One region of the Kitasatospora sp. NPDC085879 genome, then DNA from elsewhere that is predicted to be linked to it. Evidence: riboswitches for the same ligand, from Rfam matches in the RefSeq annotation. Region 1 holds a riboswitch; the other holds the start of a gene.
The links. A riboswitch is a leader RNA that binds a small molecule or an ion and turns the genes downstream of it on or off. The one in region 1 is predicted to bind cyclic di-AMP.
Positions count from the first base shown of each region.

Region 1 (7,052 bases):
CGGCACCGAGCCGGAACTCACCGTGCACGAGGTGGTGGTGATCCAGACCGGTGAGCTCAGTCTGCACTGAACCCCCCTTTCGGCCACGGGTGCTGGCGTCTCCTCAGGGCGCCAGCACCTGGCCGAGCCGGGTGGCGATCTGCCGCATCACCGGCACCAGCGCGGCCTCGCCGTCCTGCGTCTCCAGCGCCCTGATCCGGGCCTCGGGCCCGGACACCGAGAGCGCGGTGGGCGTCGGCGCCCCGGGCACCGCGACGGCGATGCAGCGGACCCCGATCTCCTGCTCCTGGTCGTCGACCACGTACCCGCTCTCGCGGGCCGCCGCCAGGTGTCGCAGCAGCTCCGCCGGGTCGGTGTGGGTGTACGCGGTGTGCGCCGGCAGCGGCCGGGTGCCGAGGATCGCCCGGGCCTCCTCCTCGGGCAGTTGGGCCAGCAGTGCCTTGCCGACTCCGGTGCAGTGCGGCTGCACCCGTCGGCCGACCTCGGTGAACATCCGCATCGAGCGCCGGGACTGCACCTGGCCGACGTACACCACCTCGCCGCCCTCCAGCACGGCGAGGTTCGCCGTTTCGCCGGTGGCCTCCATCAGCTCCGTGAGGTACGGGCGGGCCCAACTGCCCAGCAGTCGGCCGGCCGTCTCGCCGAGCCGGATCAGCCGCGGACCGAGTGTGTACCGACGGGCCGTGTCCTGTCGGACATATCCCTGCTGGACGAGGGTACGGATCAGTCGGTGGATCGTCGGCATCGGCAGGCCCGAGCTGGCGGACAGTTCGCTGAGCGCGGCCGTGCCGCCGGCGTCGGCCAGCGCCTCCAGGAGCACGAAGGCGCGTTCGACGGACTGCACGCCGCCGGCGCGGTCGGTGCCTGTCCGGTCTGCGGCGGGGGTGCTGGCCACCGGTGTTCCCTTCGCTCGCGGGGGAGGAGTAGAGTCCCGCCGATCACATCAACAAACCGTTGAAATTCTGTATCGCGGAAACTAGGCTCCACTGTACAGAACGGAACCCGCCCGTAGGGGGGTCCGGATCTCGGGAGTTCCCATCGGAACCCCCAGTGTTGGCTCAACCGTCCAAGGAGTGTCCTGCCCATGGCTGCAGATCAGGGATCCGCCCCCAGCCTCCGGCCGGGGGTACCCCCAGGCGCATCCTCCGCCGCCCCGGTCGTCACGGTCGCCGGTCCCCGCGTCGCCCGCGCCGAGGAGGTGCTCACGCCGGAGGCCGTCGCCTTCGTGGTCGGGCTCCACCGCGCATTCGAAGGCCGCCGCCAGGAACTCCTCGCCCGACGGAAGACCCGCCGCGCCGAGATCGCGGCGACCGGCACCCTCGACTTCCTGCCCGAGACCGCCGACGTCCGCGCCGGCGACTGGCAGGTCGCCGAGGCCCCGCGCGCCCTCCAGGACCGCCGGGTCGAGATCACCGGCCCGACCGACCGCAAGATGGTGATCAACGCGCTCAACTCCGGCGCGAAGGTCTGGCTCGCCGACTTCGAGGACGCCACCTCGCCCACCTGGGAGAACGTCGTCTCCGGCCAGGTCAACCTGATCGACGCCTTCGAGGGCCGGATCGACTTCACCTCGTCCGCGGGCAAGGCCTACACCCTGAAGCCCGCCGCCGAACTCGCCACCGTGGTCGTCCGCCCGCGTGGCTGGCACCTCGACGAGACCCACCTGCTGGTCGACGGCACCCCCGTCGCCGGCGGCCTGCTCGACTTCGGCCTCTACTTCTTCCACAACGCCGCCCGGCTGATCGCCCGCGGCGCCGAGGACCCGAACTCCGGGCCCTACTTCTACCTGCCGAAGACCGAGAGCCACCTCGAGGCGCGGCTGTGGAACGACGTCTTCACCCACGCCCAGGCCGAACTCGGCATCCCGTACGGCACGATCCGCGCCACCGTGCTGATCGAGACCATCACCGCGGCCTTCGAGATGGAGGAGATCCTCCACGAGCTGCGCGACCACGCCGCCGGGCTCAACGCCGGCCGCTGGGACTACCTCTTCTCCATCGTGAAGAACTTCCGCGACGCCGGCGAGCACTACATCCTGCCGGACCGCAACACCGTCACGATGGCCTCGCCGTTCATGGCCGCCTACACCCGCCTGCTGGTGCAGACCTGCCACCGCCGCGGCGCCCACGCGATCGGCGGCATGGCCGCGTTCATCCCCTCCCGCAAGGACCCGGAGGTCAACGCGGCCGCCCTGGAGAAGGTCAAGGCGGACAAGGACCGCGAGGCGGCCGGCGGCTTCGACGGCTCCTGGGTCGCCCACCCGGACCTCGTGCCGGTCGCCCGGGCCAGCTTCGACGCGGTGCTCGGCGACCGCCCGAACCAGAAGTCCGCGCCCGGCTCCGCCGAGCCCGTCACCGCCGACCAGCTGCTCGACATCGCCGGCGCCGGCGGCACCTGCACCCGTGCGGGCCTGCACAACGCCGTCCAGGTCGGCATCCGCTACATCGAGGCCTGGCTGCGCGGCCACGGCGCGGTCGGCATCTTCAACATGATGGAGGACGCCGCCACCGCCGAGATCTCCCGCTCGCAGATCTGGCAGTGGATCAACAACGGCGTCGTCCTCGCCGACACCGGCGAGAAGGCCACCGCGGAGCTCGTCCGCCGGCTCGTGGCCGAGGAGCTCGCCGAACTGCGCACCGAACTGGGCGAGGCCGCCTACGCCGGTGGGCGCTGGACGGAGGCCGCCAGGCTCTTCGAACAGGTCTCGCTGGCCGAGGAGTTCGTCGACTTCCTCACCCTGCCCGCGCTGCCGCTGCTCGACTGACCCCAACCTATCCGCCCGCCGGCCGGTCCGACGCCCGACAGGTCGTCGAACTCGCCGACCGCATTTCACCGTTCCGTACGGCCGCCGCCCAGCGAGGCGCCGGGGGCCGTACGGAACGGCCGTTTTCGGAGGCACTTCCCCCCATGGCACTCATCTTCTTCAACGGTCAGGCGATGACCGGAGGCCCCTTCCACCCGCTGGTCGCGTCCTACCTGCTCGGGCCGGTGCGTACCGCGCCCGGCTACCGCTTCTTCTCCGTCCGGGACGTCTGCCCCGGCCTGCTGCCCGACCCGGGCGGCAGCGGGGTGATCGAGGGCGAGCTCTACGACCTGCCGCTGGAGCACCTGCGGGACGCCGTCCTGCCGGGCGAGCCGCCGGAGTTGGAGCTCGGTGTGATCGGCCTGGAGGACGGCACGCCGTGCCTGTCCATGGTGCTGCGCCGGGGCGAGCGGGAGCGCGGTGTGCACCGGGAGATCACCGCCCACGGCGGCTGGCGCGGCTACCTCGCCACGCTCGGCCGCACCGCCTGACCGGCGCCCCGGGGAGGGCGCCGGTCGGGCGGACGCGGAAGGTCAGCTCGCCTTCCAGAACTTGACCGAGTCGATGGCGATGTCCGCCGAGGAGCCCGTGGCGGGCACGGTGCCGTTGAGGGCCGTCTCGGACTGCAGCACCCAGTGCATCGTGTTGGCGGGGATGCGCGCGGTGGAGCGCCCGATCACCTTGCCGTCCAGGTAGAAGGTCAGGCTGTCCTTCTGCCAGTCGACCGCCGAGGTGTGCCAGGCGCCGGCCGTCGCGACGCCGGTGGAGTACGCGTCCTGGTCGCTGCCGGAGGTGGCGTCGGCGCGGTGCATGAAGGCGCCGATCGAGCCGTTCAGATCGCCCTCGGGGAAGTCGATCTCGCCGTGCTGCGGCCAGATGCCGTCGTCCGGCCAGAGCAGCCACGCCATCTTGTAGCCGGCGGCCGAGGTCGCCTTCCAGGTCACCTCGAAGCGCCCGTACTGGACGCCGCTCGCCCCGGCGGCGGCCGGGAGCTTGGGCACCGGTGCGGAGACCCAGGTGCCGGAGGCGTCCCGGTTGAGGTGGAGGTTCATCTGGCCGTTGGCGATGGACATCGTCTTCGACGGCGAGTAGGTGCCGTTCTTGCTGGTGTCCTTCCAGCCGTCCGGGTAGGCCCACCACTTGCTGTCCACCGCGGCCGGCAGCCCGGAGCAGTGACTGGTGGCGATGGTCGAGCCGTTCGAGCAGCCCGTCCAGCTGCCGAGCGGCACGTTCACGCCGTCGAAGTCGTCCGACCAGGTCGGCGCACCGGCCGTCGAGGTGGGGGAGGAGCTCGCCGACGGGGAGGCGGAGAGGCTCGGCGCCGGCGCGGACGGGGTCGCGGAGGCCGTGGTGGAGGGTGTCGCCGTGGGGGAGGCGCTCGGCGCGACCGGGGCCGTGGTCGGGCTCGGGGCCGGTGCCGGGGTGCCGGTGCTGCGGACGTTCAGCGTCTGCGCCGGGAGGTCGTGCCAGCGCCGGTCGGCGTCCTGCCAGGTGCCGAAGGCGGTGTAGGTGCCGGACGGCAGGGTACGGGTGCCGGTCGTGACGGTGACCCCGTCGGGGCATATCCGCAGGTTGCGGGCGGAACCGGGGAAGTCCAGCCGGTTCCCGGCGGCGTCGCGGACGGCGACGCCGATCTTCCGGGCGGTGAAGCAGGCGGAGGAGTGGACGGAGAGGGAGGCGGCTGCCGCGGTGTCCGCGGCCATGGCGACCGGCGTGAGCCGGTCCTGGGTCACCTCGGGCACGCTGGCGGCCTCGGCGCTACCCAGGAAGGGGACGGCCAGCAGGCCGAGCCCGGCGACCGCGCCCACCTTGAGGGCAATGGCGGAAACAGGCATGGAGTTGTTCCTCGACGACGCCTGCGAGGTGAGCTGTCGGATTCGGGCCGTCAGGTGGCCCGGCCGCCGGGAGGGCGGCTTCACCCCAAGCCCTGGCCGTCCCGCGAGCATGCAAAGCGGGGCCAGGGCGACTTACCTGGTTCCCCCGCTCCCGTCCGTGTCGCATCTCGCGTTGCCGTCACCGGGCGGACGGGACTCGGCGGTCCCGGGACGGAGCCCACATGGCGTGGGCGTCCGAGCACCTTAGCAGTGTCTTTCCGGAGGACAAGGACGCCGGGTCGCCGATGTCAGGTCCATCACATTCGGGCGTGCCGCAGCCCCCGGACCCTCGCCGTGGGTCCGGGGGCTGTGCTCCGTACGGCCGTCGGCCCGTGGGGGCCGGTGCCACGGAGTCCGGGTGGCGTACCGTCCCTGGTACGGCCCGGAGTCCGGGGGAGGGTCAGACGCGGGAGGCGAGCTCCTTGGCGGCGCGGGCGCAGGCCAGCGCGATCCGGTCCTCGTCGACCGTGGTCAGCACGCCCTTCTCGACCACCGCGTTGCCGTTGACGAAAAGCACCGCCAGCGGCGGTAGGGCGCCCATGGTGAGCGCGGCCACCGGGTCGGCGATCGAGGAGTGCATGATGCCGTCGACCTTCCAGAGCGCCAGGTCGGCCAGCTTGCCCGCCTCGACGGAGCCGATCTCGTTCTGCCGGCCGAGCACCCGGGCGCCGCCCATGGTGCCCAGACGAAGCGCCTGACGGGCGGTCAGCGCGTCCGGGCGGCCGTGCAGGCGGTTGATCAGCAGGGCGTTGCGCAGCTCGGTGCCGAGCTCGCCGGACTCGTTGGAGGCGGTGCCGTCCACGCCGAGGCCCACCGGCACGCCGGCCTTCAGCATGTCCGGGACGCGGGCGATGCCGGCCGCCAGACGGGCGTTGGAGGACGGGCAGTGCGCGACACCGGTGCCGGTCTCGGCGAACTTGGCGATGTCGGAGTCGTTCATGTGGACGCAGTGCGCCATCCACACGTCCTCGCCGAGCCAGCCGGTGGACTCGAAGTAGTCGGTCGGGCCCATGCCGAACAGCTCCTTGCAGAACTGCTCCTCCTCGGCCGTCTCGGAGCCGTGCGTGTGCAGGCGCACGCCCTTACGGCGGGCCAACTCGGCCGACTCCTTGAGGAGTTCGGTGGAGACCGAGAAGGGCGAGCAGGGCGCGAGCGCCACGTGCAGCATGGAGCCGAACGAGGCGTCGTGCCAGCGGTCGACGGCCTCCTCGGAGGCGATCAGGATGTCCTCGGTCCGCTCCACCGCGTGGTCCGGCGGCAGGCCGCCGTCCTTCTTGCTGCGGTCCATCGAGCCGCGCAGCGCGGTGAAGCGCAGGCCGAGCTCCTGGACGCCCTCGATGGAGGCGCCGAGCACGTCGCCGCCGCCCTGCGGGAAGACGTAGTGGTGGTCGGAGGCGGTGGTGCAGCCGGACTTGAGCAGTGCGGCGGCCGAGCCCTGGGTGGCGGCGTGCACCAGCTTCTCGTCGATCCGGGCCCAGGTCGGGTAGAGGGCGACCAGCCAGTCGAAGAGGATGCTGTCCTGGGCGAGGCCGCGGGTGATCCACTGGTAGAAGTGGTGGTGGGTGTTGACCAGGCCCGGGGTGACCAGGTGGCCCTCGCCGTTGATGCGACGCACCACGTTGTCCAGCCACTGCGGGGCGGGGCCCTCGCCGACCGACTCGATCCGGTTGCCGAGGATCACCACGTGGCCGCGGGCGTACTCGGTGTCGTTTGCGTCCACCGTCGCGACGGCGACGTTCTCGATCACGATCCGCCGGTCGGCGGGTGGGGGCTGGACTGCCATGGCGTGAACTCCTAGGGGCGAGGGCTGAGGGTGGGGCGGGCCGGCCGGCGGGGTGCGGGCCGCCGCGGGGAGGCACAGGGGCCCCGCGGCGACCGCCGTCCGGCCCGTGGCGGGCGGGTGGCGGCCCGGTCAGGCGACGGGTATGACCGGGACGACGCCCTCGCGGTGCACAGTGCCCTCGATCAGGCCGTACATCCGGTCGGCGGCGTAGTACACCTCGTTCTCGTTCTTGAGGCCGAAGGGCTCCAGGTCGACGAGGAAGTGGTGCTTGTTGGGGAGCTCCAGGCGGACCTCGTCCACCTCGGAGCGGTTGTTGAGCACCCGGGTGCCCATCGCGTGCAGGGTCTGCTGCAGCGAGTACGAGTACGTCTCGGCGAACGCCTCCAGCATGTGGCGCTTCACGTGGTTGTACGAGCGGTTCCAGTTCGGCTGGGGCTCGTCGTCGCGGCCGGTGTAGCCGTACTTCCAGCGGGCCGTCACCTGGGTGGCCAGGATGCGGTCGTAGGCCTCCTGGAGGGTGGTGTACCTGTCCTTGATGTAGCCCCAGAACTCCGAGTTGGTCGTGTTCATCACGATCAGGTCCTTGAGGCCG
Region 1 is NZ_JBFBJZ010000009.1:164,663-171,714, reverse strand. Features, by position in the region: gene AB0P35_RS10090 (antibiotic biosynthesis monooxygenase) at 1-70, shown strand, start outside; gene AB0P35_RS10085 (IclR family transcriptional regulator) at 104-895, opposite strand; gene aceB (malate synthase A) at 1,085-2,764, shown strand; gene AB0P35_RS10075 (gamma-glutamylcyclotransferase) at 2,908-3,294, shown strand; gene AB0P35_RS10070 (glycoside hydrolase family 16 protein) at 3,337-4,638, opposite strand; cyclic di-AMP (ydaO/yuaA leader) riboswitch at 4,642-4,820, opposite strand; gene AB0P35_RS10065 (8-oxoguanine deaminase) at 5,078-6,460, opposite strand; gene pucL (factor-independent urate hydroxylase) at 6,590-7,052, opposite strand, start outside.

Region 2 (7,052 bases), on a different contig from region 1:
GGCGACGTCGCTGGGCTGGTGGACGTCGCCGCTCACGCCGACGACCGGGCAGCCGGGGCGGTCGAGCTCGGCCGCGAGGTCCTCCGCGACACCCGGGCGCAGGTCGGCCACGAGCATGCCCGCGGCACCCGCGGCGGCGAAGCGGCGGGCCAGATCGGCCCCCTCGCCCCCGCTGAGTACGGCGATGACCACCACTGCCCCGGCTACTCGCACGGCCTGCTCCTCTCTGAGCACGACACCCCGTGGGCGGCTCCGCACGTCCGCCCTCCACGGCTATCGGAGGATCGTAGGCACCTCGCGACCCCCCGCAACAGGGATTACCCCCCAGGTGACCAGGCTCACGCCCGTTCGGGCCGATCGGATCCGGCCGTGCCGCGGGCACCCCCGATCGGGTGGCCGGCAGCGGATACCGTCGGGGCATGCCGGACACCTCCCGCCCCGACCAGCCGGAACTCTTCACCTGGGAGTTCGCCGCCGACCCGTACCCCGCGTACGCCTGGTTGCGCGAGCACGCGCCGGTGCACCGCACCACGCTGCCGAGCGGGGTGGAGGCCTGGCTGGTCACCCGGTACGCGGACGCCCGGCAGGCGCTCGCCGACTCCCGGCTCTCCAAGAACCCGGTGCACCACAGCGAGCAGGCGCACCGCTCCGGCCGGGTCGGCATCCCGGGGGAGCGCCAGGCCGACCTGATGACCCACCTGCTGAACATCGACCCGCCGGACCACACCCGCCTGCGGCGGCTGGTGTCCAAGGCGTTCACCCCGCGCCGGGTGGCGGAGTTCGAGCCCCGGGTGCAGCAGCTCACCGACCGGCTGATCGACTCCTTCGCCGAGCGGGGCACCGCCGACCTGATCCACGAGTTCGCCTTCCCGCTGCCGATCTACGCGATCTGCGACCTGCTCGGCGTGCCGGCCGAGGACCAGGACGACTTCCGCGACTGGGCCGGCATGATGATCCGACACCACGGCGGGCAGCGCGGCGGTGTCGGCCGGGCCGTGAAGCGGATGCGGACCTACCTGGCGGAGCTGATCCACCGCAAGCGGGCCGACCTCGGCGACGACCTGATCTCCGGGCTGATCCGGGCCAGCGACCACGGCGAGCACCTGACCGAGAACGAGGCCGCCGCGATGGCCTTCATCCTGCTGTTCGCCGGGTTCGAGACCACCGTCAACCTGATCGGCAACGGCCTGTACGCGCTGCTGCGCAACCCCGGCCAGCGGGCGCTGCTGCAGGAGTCGCTGGCCCGCGGCGAGGGCGGCCTGCTGGAGACCGGGATCGAGGAGCTGCTGCGCTACGACGGACCGGTGGAGCTCGCCACGTGGCGGTTCGCCACCCGTCCGCTGACGATCGGCGGGGTGGACGTCCCGGTCGGCGACCCGGTGCTGGTGGTGCTGGCCGCCGCCGACCGCGACCCGGCCCGGTTCGCCGACGAGAACACCCTGGACCTCGCCCGCACCGACAACCCGCACCTGGGCTTCGGCCACGGCATCCACTACTGCATCGGCGCCCCGCTGGCCCGGCTTGAGGGCCGCGCGGCCCTGGCCACCCTGTTGACCCGCCTCCCCGATCTCGCCCTGGACGCCGACCCCGCCGACCTGCGCTGGCGCGGCGGCCTCATCATGCGCGGCCTGCGCGAGCTCCCGGTCGCCTTCACCCCGGAGACCGCGGCGGAGCCGTCCGGGCGGTGCGACCCGGTCTGACGGTGTGTCGCGCCGATCGGGAGTGATCGGATCTGAACACTCATCAATCAGGAAATACCGGCATCGTTCGTGGGCGATAATAGGCTCTCCGTAATTCCCACGTGATATCAGCGAGATGAGCTTGTGATCGTCCGTTCGATCTGCTTACTCTCCCGAACAGTCCGCAGCCGCGGACCCCGCGTGCGGCAACGCCGAATCCTGTCCGCCGCACCCGGGCCTCACGACCGAGACCAAGGACAGGGGCGGGGGAACCACGTTCGTCGCCGTCCCCACGGCTAGGGGTGAAGCCGCGTCAGCAGGGCCCCTCCTGCGGCCGCGGCCGGGCCAAGCCTCCCGGTCCGAACCCGACAGCTCACCTCGCAGGCGTTCGGAGAGGGAAAACCCATGCTCTTCACCGGACCTGGCCGCCACCGCCGCAGGACGACCGCCCAGAAGGCGGTCGCCGTCGCGGGTGTCGCGGGTGTCGGCCTCGCCATGCCGCTGCTCACCGCGGGCGGAGCCCATGCCGCCCCGGTCTCGATCTGGGAGAAGGTCGCCCAGTGCGAGAGCGGCGGCAACTGGAAGATCAACACCGGCAACGGCTTCTACGGCGGGCTGCAGTTCACCGCCCGTACCTGGAAGGGGTTCGGCGGCGCCCGGTACGCCCCGCTCGCCCACCAGGCGAGCAAGAGTCAGCAGATCGCCGTCGCCGAGAAGGTGCTGGCCACCCAGGGCCCCGGCGCGTGGCCGGTGTGTTCCAAACGCGCCGGCCTGACCCGCACCTCCGCGGGGAGTACCGGCGAGACCCGCAGTAGTACCGGGCAGGGCGCGCCGTCGCCGAAGTTCCCGGGCCGCGGCGGCTTCGACGCCGACTCCGGCGTGTACTGGTACCAGAAGGGCGACCAGTGGTACTGGACGGCGCACAAGGAGATCTACGAGCGCCATCTGCCCCCCGTTCCGACCGAACCGGCCGAGCCGGACGACGGTGTGGCGGCCGGCGAGGGCGGCCGCACCCTGCAGGCCGTCCCGGTGCCCGCGCTCGGCCGCGAGCCGTACACCGTGCGCGAGGGCGACACGCTGTCCGGCATCGCCGCCGCGCTCGAACTTCCCGGCGGCTGGGACCAGCTGTATGCGAACAACCGGGAGGTCGTCGGGGCCGATCCGGACCTGATCCTGCCCGGCCAGCAACTGCGGCTGGTCTGACGGACCGGCACGGTACGAACGGACCGTCCGCCCGTGGGGCGGCACCCGCGGGCGGGCGGCCGGTTCTGTGGTCCTTCAGGTGAACTACCGACGAGTAGACCGGTCACACGGTGAGACAGGGCCGTGCGTGGCACGGCCCGGCGGGCCCGTGCGGTTAGGCTCTGGTCGTAACGACCCTCATCCGCTTCCGCTAGGAGATGCCTCGTGCCGTCCATTGATGTCGTCGTAGCCCGCGAAATCCTCGACTCCCGCGGTAACCCCACGGTCGAGGTCGAGGTCGGCCTCGACGACGGCAGCACCGGTCGTGCCGCTGTTCCGTCCGGTGCCTCCACCGGTGCCTTCGAGGCCCTGGAGCTTCGCGACGGCGACAAGAACCGCTACTTCGGCAAGGGCGTGGAGAAGGCCGTCCTCGCCGTCATCGAGCAGATCGGCCCCGAGCTGGTCGGTTACGACGCCACCGAGCAGCGCCTGATCGACCAGGCCATGCTCGACCTGGACGCCACCCCGGACAAGTCCTCGCTCGGCGCCAACGCGATCCTCGGCGTCTCCCTCGCCGTCGCGCACGCCGCCTCCGAGGCCAGCGACCTGCCGCTGTTCCGCTACCTGGGCGGCCCGAACGCGCACGTCCTGCCCGTCCCGATGATGAACATCCTCAACGGCGGCTCGCACGCGGACTCCAACGTCGACATCCAGGAGTTCATGATCGCCCCGATCGGCGCGGAGTCCTTCTCCGAGGCCGTCCGCTGGGGCGTCGAGGTCTACCACACGCTCAAGGGCGTGCTGAAGGAGCGCGGCCTGTCCACCGGCCTCGGCGACGAGGGCGGCTTCGCGCCGAACCTGGACTCCAACCGCGAGGCCCTCGACCTGATCGTCGAGGCCATCAAGAAGGCCGGCTACACCCCGGGCAAGGACGTCGCGCTCGCCCTGGACGTCGCCTCCTCCGAGTTCCACAACGACGGTGCCTACACCTTCGAGGGCAAGGCGATCTCCTCCGCCGAGCTCATCGACTACTACGCCGAGCTGGTCGCCGCGTACCCGCTGGTCTCCATCGAGGACCCGCTGGACGAGTCCGACTGGGACGGCTGGAAGGCCATGACCGACAAGCTGGGCGACAAGGTCCAGCTGGTCGGCGACGACCTGTTCGTCACCAACCCGGAGCGCCTGCGCCGCGGCATCGAGACCGGCACCGCCAACGCGCTGCTGGTGAAGGTGAACCAGATCGGCTCGCTCACCGAGACCCTGGACGCCGTCGAGCTGGCCCAGCGCAACGGCTACCGCTGCATGATGTCGCACCGCTCCGGCGAGACCGAGGACGTCACCATCGCCGACCTCGCCGTCGCCACCAACTGCGGCCAGATCAAGACCGGCGCCCCGGCCCGCTCCGAGCGCGTCGCCAAGTACAACCAGCTGCTGCGCATCGAGGAGATCCTCGACGACGCCGCCGAGTACGCCGGCCGCGGTGCCTTCCCCCGGTACAAGTACGAGGGCTGACACCCGCGGGCTGACACACGGCCGCTGGACCGGTGCCCCGGCAACCACCCCGTAGGGTGGGGGCCGGGGCACCGGCGCGAGCAGGAGGGGTACGAGCGATGTGGAAGATCCCGGGACTGGCGGGGCGGCCACGCTTCACCAGCCGCGCGACCGTGCTCGTGCTCGTCCTGTGCTCGCTGGTGGCGATACTGGCCTACCCCACCCGGCAGTTCCTGACGCAGCGCTCGGAGATCGCCGACCAGCGGGCCCGGGCGGAGCACGCCCGGCAGCAGGTCGAGGAGCTCCGGCGGGCGAAGGCCCGCTGGCAGGACCCGGAGTACGTGAAGGCGCAGGCCCGCGAGCGGCTGCACTTCGCGATGCCCGGTGAGACCCCGTTCGTCTCGGTCGACCCGTCCGCACCCCCCGGCCCGGCCTCCGCCGGCGCGCTGCCCACCGGCCCGGTCCGGGCGGCCAAGCCCTGGTACACCACCGTCCTCGAATCGGTCGACCTGGCCGACTCGACGCCCGCTCCTCACGAAGACGCCACGCCATGACCTCTGAACAGCACCCTGCCACCACCCCCGACAGCGCCGTGCCGGACGCCGACGTGGCCGCCATCGCCGCCCAGCTCGGCCGGGTCCCGCGCGGGCTGCGCGGGGTGGCCCACCGCTGCCCCTGCGGCAACCCCGACGTGGTCGAGACGGCACCCCGGCTGCCCGACGGCACGCCCTTCCCCACGCTGTACTACCTGACCTGCCCCAAGGCGGCCTCGCTGATCGGCACCCTGGAGGCCGACGGTGTGATGAAGGATCAGAGCGCCCGCCTCGCCGAGGACCCGGAGCTCGCCGCCGCCTACCGGGCCGCCCACGAGGACTACATCGCCCGCCGCGACGCCATCGAGGTGCTGGAGGGCTTCCCGAGCGCCGGCGGCATGCCCGACCGGGTGAAGTGCCTGCACGTGCTGGTCGGCCACTCGCTGGCCGCCGGCCCGGGCGTCAACCCGTTCGGCGACGAGGCGATCGGCATGCTGGAGGACTGGTGGGCCAAGGGCCCGTGCGTCTCCCCGGCCGAGGTCGAGGCGGCCGGGGAGCGGGTCGCCCGCAACCGTGCCAAGGAGCAGGACCACGCCGCGGTCATCGCGGCCAAGGAGCAGAAGACCGCCGAGCGCGCGGCCAAGCGCGCCCGCGAAGAGGAGGAGGGCCAGTGACCGCCACCCGGGTCGCCGCGATCGACTGCGGCACCAACTCGATCCGGCTGCTGATCGCCGACCTCGACCCGGCCACCGGGGAGATCACCGACCTCGACCGCCGGATGGTCATCAACCGGCTCGGCCAGGGCGTCGACTCCACCGGCCGGCTCCACCCGGACGCCCTGGAGCGCACGTTCGCCGCCTGCCGCGAGTACGCGGAGATCATCACGGCGCACGGCGTGGGCCCGGAGCGGATCCGCTTCGTCGCCACCAGCGCCTCCCGGGACGCCGAGAACGCCGCCGAGTTCACCGAGGGCGTGCGCGGCATCCTCGGCGTCGTCCCCGAGGTGGTCAGCGGCGACGAGGAGGCCCGGCTCTCCTTCACCGGCGCCACCAAGGAGCTCACCGGCGGCTCCCTCAAGCCCCCGTACCTGGTCTTCGACCTGGGCGGCGGCTCCACCGAGTTCGTGCTCGGCGGCGAGGAGGTGCAGGCCGCCCGCTCGGTGGACATCGGCTGCGTCCGGATGACCGAGCGGCACTTCGGCGGCGCCGAGCTGCCGACGGACGATCAGATCGCCCGTGCCAAGGCCGACATCCTGGCCGCGCTGGACACCGCCGCCGAGACGGTGCCGCTCACCGAGGCGGCCACCCTGGTCGGCCTGGCCGGCACCGTCACCACGGTGGCCGGCATCGCCCTCGACCTCCCGGAGTACGACTCCGCGACGATCCACCACGCCCGGCTGAGCGTGGCGCAGGTCCGGGAGACCGCCGGGCGGCTGCTGCACGCCACCCACGCCGAGCGCCTGGCGATCCCGGTGATGCACCCCGGCCGGGCCGACGTCATCGGGGCCGGCGCCCTGGTCCTGCTGGAGATCATGGAGCGCACCGGCGCCGCCGAGGTGGTCGTCAGCGAGCACGACATCCTCGACGGCATCGCCTGGAGTATTGCCCGCTGACCTGCTGAGGGGCTTACCCGAGCGGCCCCGGCGCGCCTCCGCGGCGCCCCGGGCCGCCTGCCGGGCGGCGTGTCGCGAGAACCTTCGTGAATTTCTTCACATGGCCGACCGCCTGATCGACGCACCCCGGTGTCCGCTCCGTCCGTTATGTGGGACCGAAGGTCGCCCTCCGTGTTCAGCCAGCGGATCGCAGGCAGGGCTCACCGATGGCCGATGGATTCGAAATTCCGCTCGGGAACTCGGGCGCCACCGGGATCGTTGCTGCTCAGCGCGGCCATAACCGCCCCCGGGCTCACCCGACCCCCCGTCGACGCGTGAGCGGACGGCCACACCCTCGAAATGCGGGCGCGCAGTGTAGCAGGGGGTGTCCAGAGGCTTGTGACGGGCCTCACGAAGTGCCCGTCAGATGGGGGTGGATACTTTCCGATATGAGCACCACGGAGCGTCCTCGCATCCTCATTGTCGGCGGTGGTTACGTCGGCCTGTATGCCGCGATGCGCATCCTCAAGAAGATGCGCTACGGGGAGGCGACCGTCACGGTCGTCGACCCGCGGT
Region 2 is NZ_JBFBJZ010000019.1:15,849-22,900, reverse strand. Features, by position in the region: gene AB0P35_RS16735 (SDR family NAD(P)-dependent oxidoreductase) at 1-213, opposite strand, end outside; gene AB0P35_RS16730 (cytochrome P450) at 420-1,700, shown strand; cyclic di-AMP (ydaO/yuaA leader) riboswitch at 1,894-2,080, shown strand; gene AB0P35_RS16725 (transglycosylase family protein) at 2,085-2,882, shown strand; gene eno (phosphopyruvate hydratase) at 3,087-4,373, shown strand; gene AB0P35_RS16715 (septum formation initiator family protein) at 4,472-4,906, shown strand; gene AB0P35_RS16710 (DUF501 domain-containing protein) at 4,903-5,559, shown strand; gene AB0P35_RS16705 (Ppx/GppA phosphatase family protein) at 5,556-6,497, shown strand; gene AB0P35_RS16700 (FAD-dependent oxidoreductase) at 6,926-7,052, shown strand, end outside.
Region 2: it holds a riboswitch for cyclic di-AMP, as region 1 does, so the genes downstream of both, AB0P35_RS16725 (transglycosylase family protein) here and AB0P35_RS10070 (glycoside hydrolase family 16 protein) in region 1, are expected to answer to the same signal.